Regions from separate parts of the Streptomyces sp. NPDC057428 genome, predicted to be linked through region 2. Evidence: riboswitches for the same ligand, from Rfam matches in the RefSeq annotation. Region 2 holds a riboswitch; the other holds the start of a gene.
What was found. Region 2 has a riboswitch for cobalamin ahead of ACFU5K_RS26380 (ribonucleoside-diphosphate reductase subunit alpha). Riboswitches for the same ligand answer to the same signal wherever they lie in the genome.
Positions count from the first base shown of each region.

Region 1 (3,397 bases), on a different contig from region 2:
GCCTCAGAACCGAGGTCATCTTCGCCGCGCTCGTCGGCGCCATCCTGTGGAATCTGCTGACCTGGCTGGTCGGCCTGCCCTCGAGTTCCTCCCACGCGCTCTTCGGCGGTCTCATCGGCGCCGCGGTGATGTCGGCCGGCTGGTCCTCGATCAACGGCGGCACCGTCGTCACGAAGGTCCTGCTGCCCGCGGTCGCCGCACCGCTCGTCGCCGGAATCGCCGCCCTGCTGGCGGCGAGGCTCACCTACCGCCTCAACCGGAAGGTCACCGACGAGGCGCAGCTGAAGTCGACCGCCAAGGGCTACCGCGCCGGACAGATCGCCTCGGCCGGTCTCGTCTCGCTCGCCCACGGCACCAACGACGCGCAGAAGACCATGGGCATCATCACCCTGGCCCTGGTCACCGGCGGCGTCCTCTCCCCCGGCTCGAACCCGCCGGTCTGGGTCATCGCCTCCGCCGGCATCGCCATCGCCCTGGGTACCTACCTCGGCGGCTGGCGCATCATCCGCACCATGGGCAGCGGCCTGACCGACCTCCAGCCGCCGCAGGGCTTCGCCGCCCAGACCAGTGCGGCCACGGTCATCCTGGCCTCCTCGCACCTCGGCTTCTCCCTCTCGACCACGCAGGCCGTCTCCGGTGCGGTCATGGGCGCGGGTCTCGGACGCAAGGGAGGCGTGGTCCGCTGGTCCACCGCCACCCGGATGTGCGTCGCCTGGGGCCTGACACTGCCGGCCGCCGGTCTGGTCGGCGCGGGCGCCGAGTTGCTGACGAAGCAGGGCCCCTGGGGTGTCGCCGTGGTGGCCGTCCTGCTCGTCGCCGGCTCCGGAGCGATCTGGATGCTGTCGCGCCGCAAGCCGGTCGACCACACCAACGTCAACGCGACCGCCGAGGAACCCCCCGGCGTCGTCACGACCGCCATCGCGGCCGTCAGCCCGCCGCCCGTCGGCGCGGTCGTCCCGGAGCTCAAGACCACCATCCCCGCCCCGGACACCCAGGCCGAACCGGCCCGGCCGGCCACGGTGTAAGGACAGATCCGCATGAAAATCGACTGGGCAGCCCTCGCTTCCGTCTTCGGTGTCAGCCTCGTGATCACCGTCGCGCTGGTCGGCCTCTTCACCCTCGGCATCACCGGCCTGGCCAAGCGGGTGCCGACGGCTCAGGGCGGCGGTGGCTCCAACGCCCTGGCGCGCACCGGCGCGTACGCGTGCTTCGCCCTGTGCGCGGCGGCGGTCGCGTACGGGATCTACCTGATCGTCGCCTGACACCCTCGGGCACCCCACCGGGCCGGACACACCATGCGTGTGTCCGGCCCGGTGTGCGTCCGACCACACTGAAGCCACGCAGGTCAACGGCAGGTTGACGGGCGTTCACGGGGCGTGGTGGACTGCCGGAGCCATTTACGGCGACAGGAGAGGAAGCCGGTGCGAATCCGGCGCGGTCCCGCCACTGTCACCGGGGAGCAGTCCTCCTTACGGAAGTCACGGCCCGCCACCGCGGGCTGGAAGGCCGGAGGACCCGCGGATCCGGAAGCCAGGAGACTCTCGTCGCCGGTCACGTCGAACCAGGGCGCGGACCCTGAGTGAGGACATCTGCCATGCCCGGCCGCCGTGCTTCTGTGCCCGCACCACCTGTGACGACATCACTCCGAGGCGCGACGGACCGCTGATCCGTGCGAGCCGACCGCATCTTCGCGTACGGCGCCGCCGCCGGCCTGATCGGCGACCTGCTGCTCGGTGATCCCCGGCGGGGCCATCCCGTCGCCGCCTTCGGGCGGGCCGCCATGGGCGCCGAGAGCCGGCTGTGGCGCGACCACCGGGGCTGGGGCGCCCTGCACACGCTCGTCTGCGCCGGTGGTGCCACAGCCTGCGCCGCACTGGCCGCCCGCGCCGTACGCGACCGTCCCGCCGCTGCCGTGGCACTGACCGCCGCCGCCACCTGGTCCGTGGTCGGGGGTACGTCTCTGGGCCGCGAGGCCCGGGCTATCGCCGGAGCCCTGGACGCCGGGGACATGGAGCTGGCCCGGGAGCGGCTGCCGCATCTGTGCGGCCGCGACCCGCAGGCGCTGGACGGGCCGCAGATCGCCCGCGCGGTGGTCGAGTCCGTCGCCGAGAACACCTCGGACGCCGTCGTGGGGGCCCTGGTGTGGGGCGCGCTCGGCGGGGTGCCAGGGCTGATCGGCTTCCGGGCCGTGAACACCCTCGACGCCATGGTGGGGCACAAGTCGCCCCGCTACCGGCGCTACGGCTGGGCGTCGGCCCGGCTCGACGACCTGGCGGGCTGGCCCGGGGCCCGGCTCACCGCCGCGCTCGCGGTGGCAGCCGGGGGCCGTCCGCGCGAGGCCTTCCGGGCCTGGCGCTCGGACGCCGGCAAGCACCCGAGCCCCAACGCGGGCCCGGTGGAGGCCGCGTTCGCGGGGACGCTCGGCGTGCGCCTGGGCGGAACCCTCGCCTACGGCGGGCGGGTCGAGCACCGGCCCGTACTCAACGGAGCGGCGGGCCGCGACGTACGGGCCGCCGACATCGAACGCGCGGTGCGGCTGTCGCGCCGGGTGAGTGTGCTGGCCCTCGGCGTGTGCGCGGCGGGACGGCTGGCCATGGGACGGAGAAGCAGATGAGCGGCGGACTGCTGGTGGCCGGAACCACCTCGGACGCGGGCAAGAGCGTCGTCACGGCCGGGATCTGCCGGTGGCTGGTGCGCCGGGGGGTGAAGGTCGCGCCGTTCAAGGCGCAGAACATGTCGCTGAACTCGTTCGTCACCCGGGAGGGGGCGGAGATCGGCCGCGCCCAGGCGATGCAGGCACAAGCGGCCCGGGTTGAGCCGTCGGCCCTGATGAACCCGGTGCTGCTGAAGCCCGGCAGCGACCGTTCCAGCCAGGTGGTCCTGATGGGCAGACCGGTCGGCGAGATGAGCGCCCGCGGCTACCACGGCGGGCGTCAGGAAACGCTGCTCGGCACGGTCGTGGACTGCCTGGAGCAGCTGCGGGGCACGTACGACGCCGTGATCTGCGAAGGGGCGGGCAGTCCCGCCGAGATCAACCTGCGGCGCACGGACATCGTCAACATGGGCATCGCGCGGGCCGCGGACTTCCCCGTGCTGGTGGTCGGCGACATCGACAGGGGCGGTGTGTTCGCCTCGTTCTTCGGCACGACGGCGCTCCTGGGCCCGGAGGACCAGTCGCTGGTCGCCGGGTACCTCGTCAACAAGTTCCGCGGCGACGTGTCGCTGCTGGAGCCCGGCCTCGACATGCTGCACGGGCTCACGGGCCGGCGGACCTACGGCGTGCTGCCCTACACCCACGGGCTGGGCATCGACGAGGAGGACGGCCTGAGGGTCTCCATGCGCGGCACCGTGCGCGGGTCGGCCGTGGCGCCGCCGCACGGTGAGGACGTGCTGCGGG
Region 1 covers NZ_JBHVCT010000056.1:31,257-34,653, reverse strand. Annotated here, with positions in the region: gene ACFU5K_RS21310 (anion permease) at 1-1,025, shown strand, start outside; gene ACFU5K_RS21305 (hypothetical protein) at 1,038-1,262, shown strand; cobalamin riboswitch at 1,411-1,541, shown strand; gene ACFU5K_RS21300 (cobalamin biosynthesis protein) at 1,670-2,614, shown strand; gene ACFU5K_RS21295 (cobyric acid synthase) at 2,611-3,397, shown strand, end outside.
Region 1: another riboswitch for cobalamin. It lies ahead of ACFU5K_RS21300 (cobalamin biosynthesis protein); the one in region 2 lies ahead of ACFU5K_RS26380 (ribonucleoside-diphosphate reductase subunit alpha).

Region 2 (3,397 bases):
TGGTCCCGGGCGAGATGGGGCAGTGGGGCTACGCCACGCTGGCACTCGGCTCGGCACTGGCGCTCTTCATGTACCCGCACTCGATCACGGCGACGCTCTCCAGCCGCAGCCGTGAGGTGATCCGGCGCAACACCACCATCCTGCCGCTGTACTCCCTGATGCTGGGTCTGCTCGCCCTTCTCGGGTTCATGGCGATCGCGGCCGGGATCAAGGTGGACAACGGACAGCTTGCGATCCCCCAGCTGTTCGAGAACATGTTCCCCGACTGGTTCGCGGGTGTGGCCTTCGCCGCGATCGGGATCGGCGCCCTGGTGCCCGCCGCGATCATGTCGATCGCCGCGGCGAACCTCTTCACCAGGAACATCTACAAGGACTTCATCAAGCCCGACGCGACCCCGGCCCAGGAGACCAAGGTCTCCAAGCTGGTCTCGCTGCTGGTCAAGGTGGGCGCGCTCGCCTTCGTCCTCACCATGGACAAGACGGTCGCGATCAACTTCCAGCTGCTCGGCGGGATCTGGATCCTCCAGACCATGCCGGCGCTGGTGGGCGGCCTGTTCACCCGGTGGTTCCACCGCTGGGCCCTGATCGCGGGCTGGGCCGTCGGCATGGTGTACGGCACGGTGGCGGCTTACGGCGTCGCCAGCCCGACGCAGAAGCACTTCGGCGGCTCCTCCAAGGAGATCCCGGGCATCGGCGAGATCGGCTACATCGGTCTCACCGCCATCGTGCTGAACATCGTCGTCGTGGTCGTGCTGACCTTCGTCCTGAACGCGCTGAAGGCCCCGGCCGGTATCGACGAGACCTCGCCGTCCGACTACACCGCGGACGTCGGCGAGCCCGGCGTCAAGGCCACGCTCCCGTCGGTCACGGTGGGTGCGCCGGGCGATCACGAGCCGCTGGAACGCCTGTAGGACGCGAATCGTCCGTCCCGGCGGGGTCCGCCCTGCCGGGACGGACCCGTGTGGGGGGTGCTCATCCCGACGCCGTCGCGAAAGGTACGTGCGCCGGACAGGGCGTCTGCGGCAGACTCCGCGCATGGATGTCTCGATCAGACCGGTCCGCGCCACGGAGCACGAGGCCCTGGGTGAGATCACCGCCCAGGCCTATCTCGGCGACGGACTGCTGGACTTCGGCTCCGCCGATCCGTACCTCGAACAGCTCCGCGCCGTCGGACGGCGCGCCGGGGAGGCCCTCGTACTGGCGGCGGTCGGCTCCGGCGGCCGCCTGCTGGGAGGCGTCACCTACGTGGCTCCCGGCAGCCCGTGGGCGGATGTCGCCCGGAGCGACGAAGCCGAGTTCCGGATGCTGGCCGTCTCCCGGGAGGCGCGTGGCCGGGGTGCCGGCGAGGCGCTCGTCGGGGCCTGTGTCGATCGGGCACGCGCCACGGAGGGGCTCTCCGGGGTCGTGCTGTCGACCCAGTCGTCCATGGAGGCCGCCCACCGCATCTACCGGCGCCTCGGCTTCGTACGAACCCCGGAGCGGGACTGGAGCCCTCTCCCGGGCTTCACCCCGCTGCTGACGTTCCGCCTCGCCTTTTGACCCATCGCGACACTACATGTGGGGGCTGCCTCGATCGGCAGCCCCCACATGTATGCTCAACCTCGTTGTCGCCGCAGGGGAATCCGGTGCGAATCCGGAACTGTCCCGCAACGGTGTGATCGGTGTGCGTTCGCGCACCGCGGAGTCCGAAGACCTGCCGACAGCGCGTCCGGCTCGACCGAACCGGACGCCGAGACGTCCGGGCCCCGCGGAGGGCCGGTGGACGCCGTGCGCGCCGTGCCCCTCCCCGGGTGTCCCGCGCCCGGCTGCCCCGCTCCCCGCAGGCCCCGAGCCGAGCGAGGGATAGCCCCAGTGACCATCGCGCCAGCCGACCCGGTTTCAGCCACGGAATCCGAGAGCCTCACGACCGACGCGCCCGGGACCGCGCTGCTGCGGACCCTGACCGGACTCACCGCCGATCTTCCCGACACCGACCCCGGACGGGTCGCGGCCGCCGCGCTGCGCGGCCGGAGCGCGCGGGCGGACGAGGCCGAGCTGCGCTCGCTGGCCACCGAGGCGGCCGCGGGTCTGATCTCGGAGGACCCGGCCTACTCCCGGCTCGCCGCCCGGCTGCTCACCCGCGCGATCACGGACGAGGCGGCGGGCGAGGGCGCGGTGTCCTTCTCCTCGTCGGTCGCCGTGGGGCGCCGCGAGGGCCTGATCGCGGACCGTACGGCCGAGTTCGTCACGCTGCACGCGGCAGCTCTGGACGCGCTGGTGGAACGCTCGCTCGCCGACGGGGCCGACGACCGCTTCGGCTACTTCGGCCTGCGCACGCTGCACAGCCGCTATCTGCTGCGCCACCCGCTCACCCGGCAGGTCATCGAGACCCCGCAGCACTTCATGCTGCGCGTCGCCGCCGGGCTCGCCGAGGACACCTCGCAGCGCGCTCTGGACGAAGTGGCCGCCCTGTACGGCCTGATGAGCCGCCTCGACTACCTGCCGTCCTCGCCGACCCTCTTCAACTCCGGCACCCGGCACCCCCAGATGTCCTCCTGCTACCTGCTGGACTCGCCGCTCGACGAGCTCGACTCGATCTACGACCGCTACCACCAGGTGGCCCGCCTCTCGAAGCACGCGGGCGGCATCGGCCTCTCGTACTCCCGCGTCCGCGCCCGCGGTTCGCTGATCCGCGGCACGAACGGCCACTCCAACGGCATCGTGCCGTTCCTCAAGACGCTGGACGCCTCGGTCGCGGCGGTCAACCAGGGCGGCCGGCGCAAGGGCGCCGCCGCCGTCTACCTGGAGACCTGGCACGCGGACATCGAGGAGTTCCTGGAGCTGCGCGACAACACCGGTGAGGACCAGCGGCGTACGCACAACCTCAACCTCGCGCACTGGATCCCGGACGAGTTCATGCGCCGCGTCGACGCGGACTCGGACTGGTCGTTGTTCTCGCCGGCCGATGTACCCGAGCTGGTCGACCTGTGGGGCGACGATTTCGACGCGGTGTACCGCGCGGCCGAAGCCAAGGGACTGGCGCGCAAGTCGATGCCGGCACGCGAGCTGTACGGCCGCATGATGCGCACCCTCGCCCAGACCGGACAGGGCTGGATGACGTTCAAGGACGCGTCGAACCGCACGGCGAACCAGACCGCCGAGCCCGGCCGGGTCGTGCACTCCTCCAACCTGTGCACCGAGATCCTCGAGGTCACCGACGACGGCGAGACGGCCGTCTGCAACCTCGGCTCGGTCAACCTGGGCGCGTTCGTCGCCGACGGCACCATCGACTGGGATCGGCTGGACGCCACCGTGCGCACCGCCGTGACCTTCCTGGACCGGGTCGTCGACATCAACTTCTACCCGACCGAGCAGGCCGGCCGGTCCAACGCCCGCTGGCGGCCGGTGGGCCTCGGCG
Region 2 covers NZ_JBHVCT010000091.1:17,525-20,921, reverse strand. Annotated here, with positions in the region: gene mctP (monocarboxylate uptake permease MctP) at 1-911, shown strand, start outside; gene ACFU5K_RS26385 (GNAT family N-acetyltransferase) at 1,036-1,539, shown strand; cobalamin riboswitch at 1,558-1,716, shown strand; gene ACFU5K_RS26380 (ribonucleoside-diphosphate reductase subunit alpha) at 1,852-3,397, shown strand, end outside.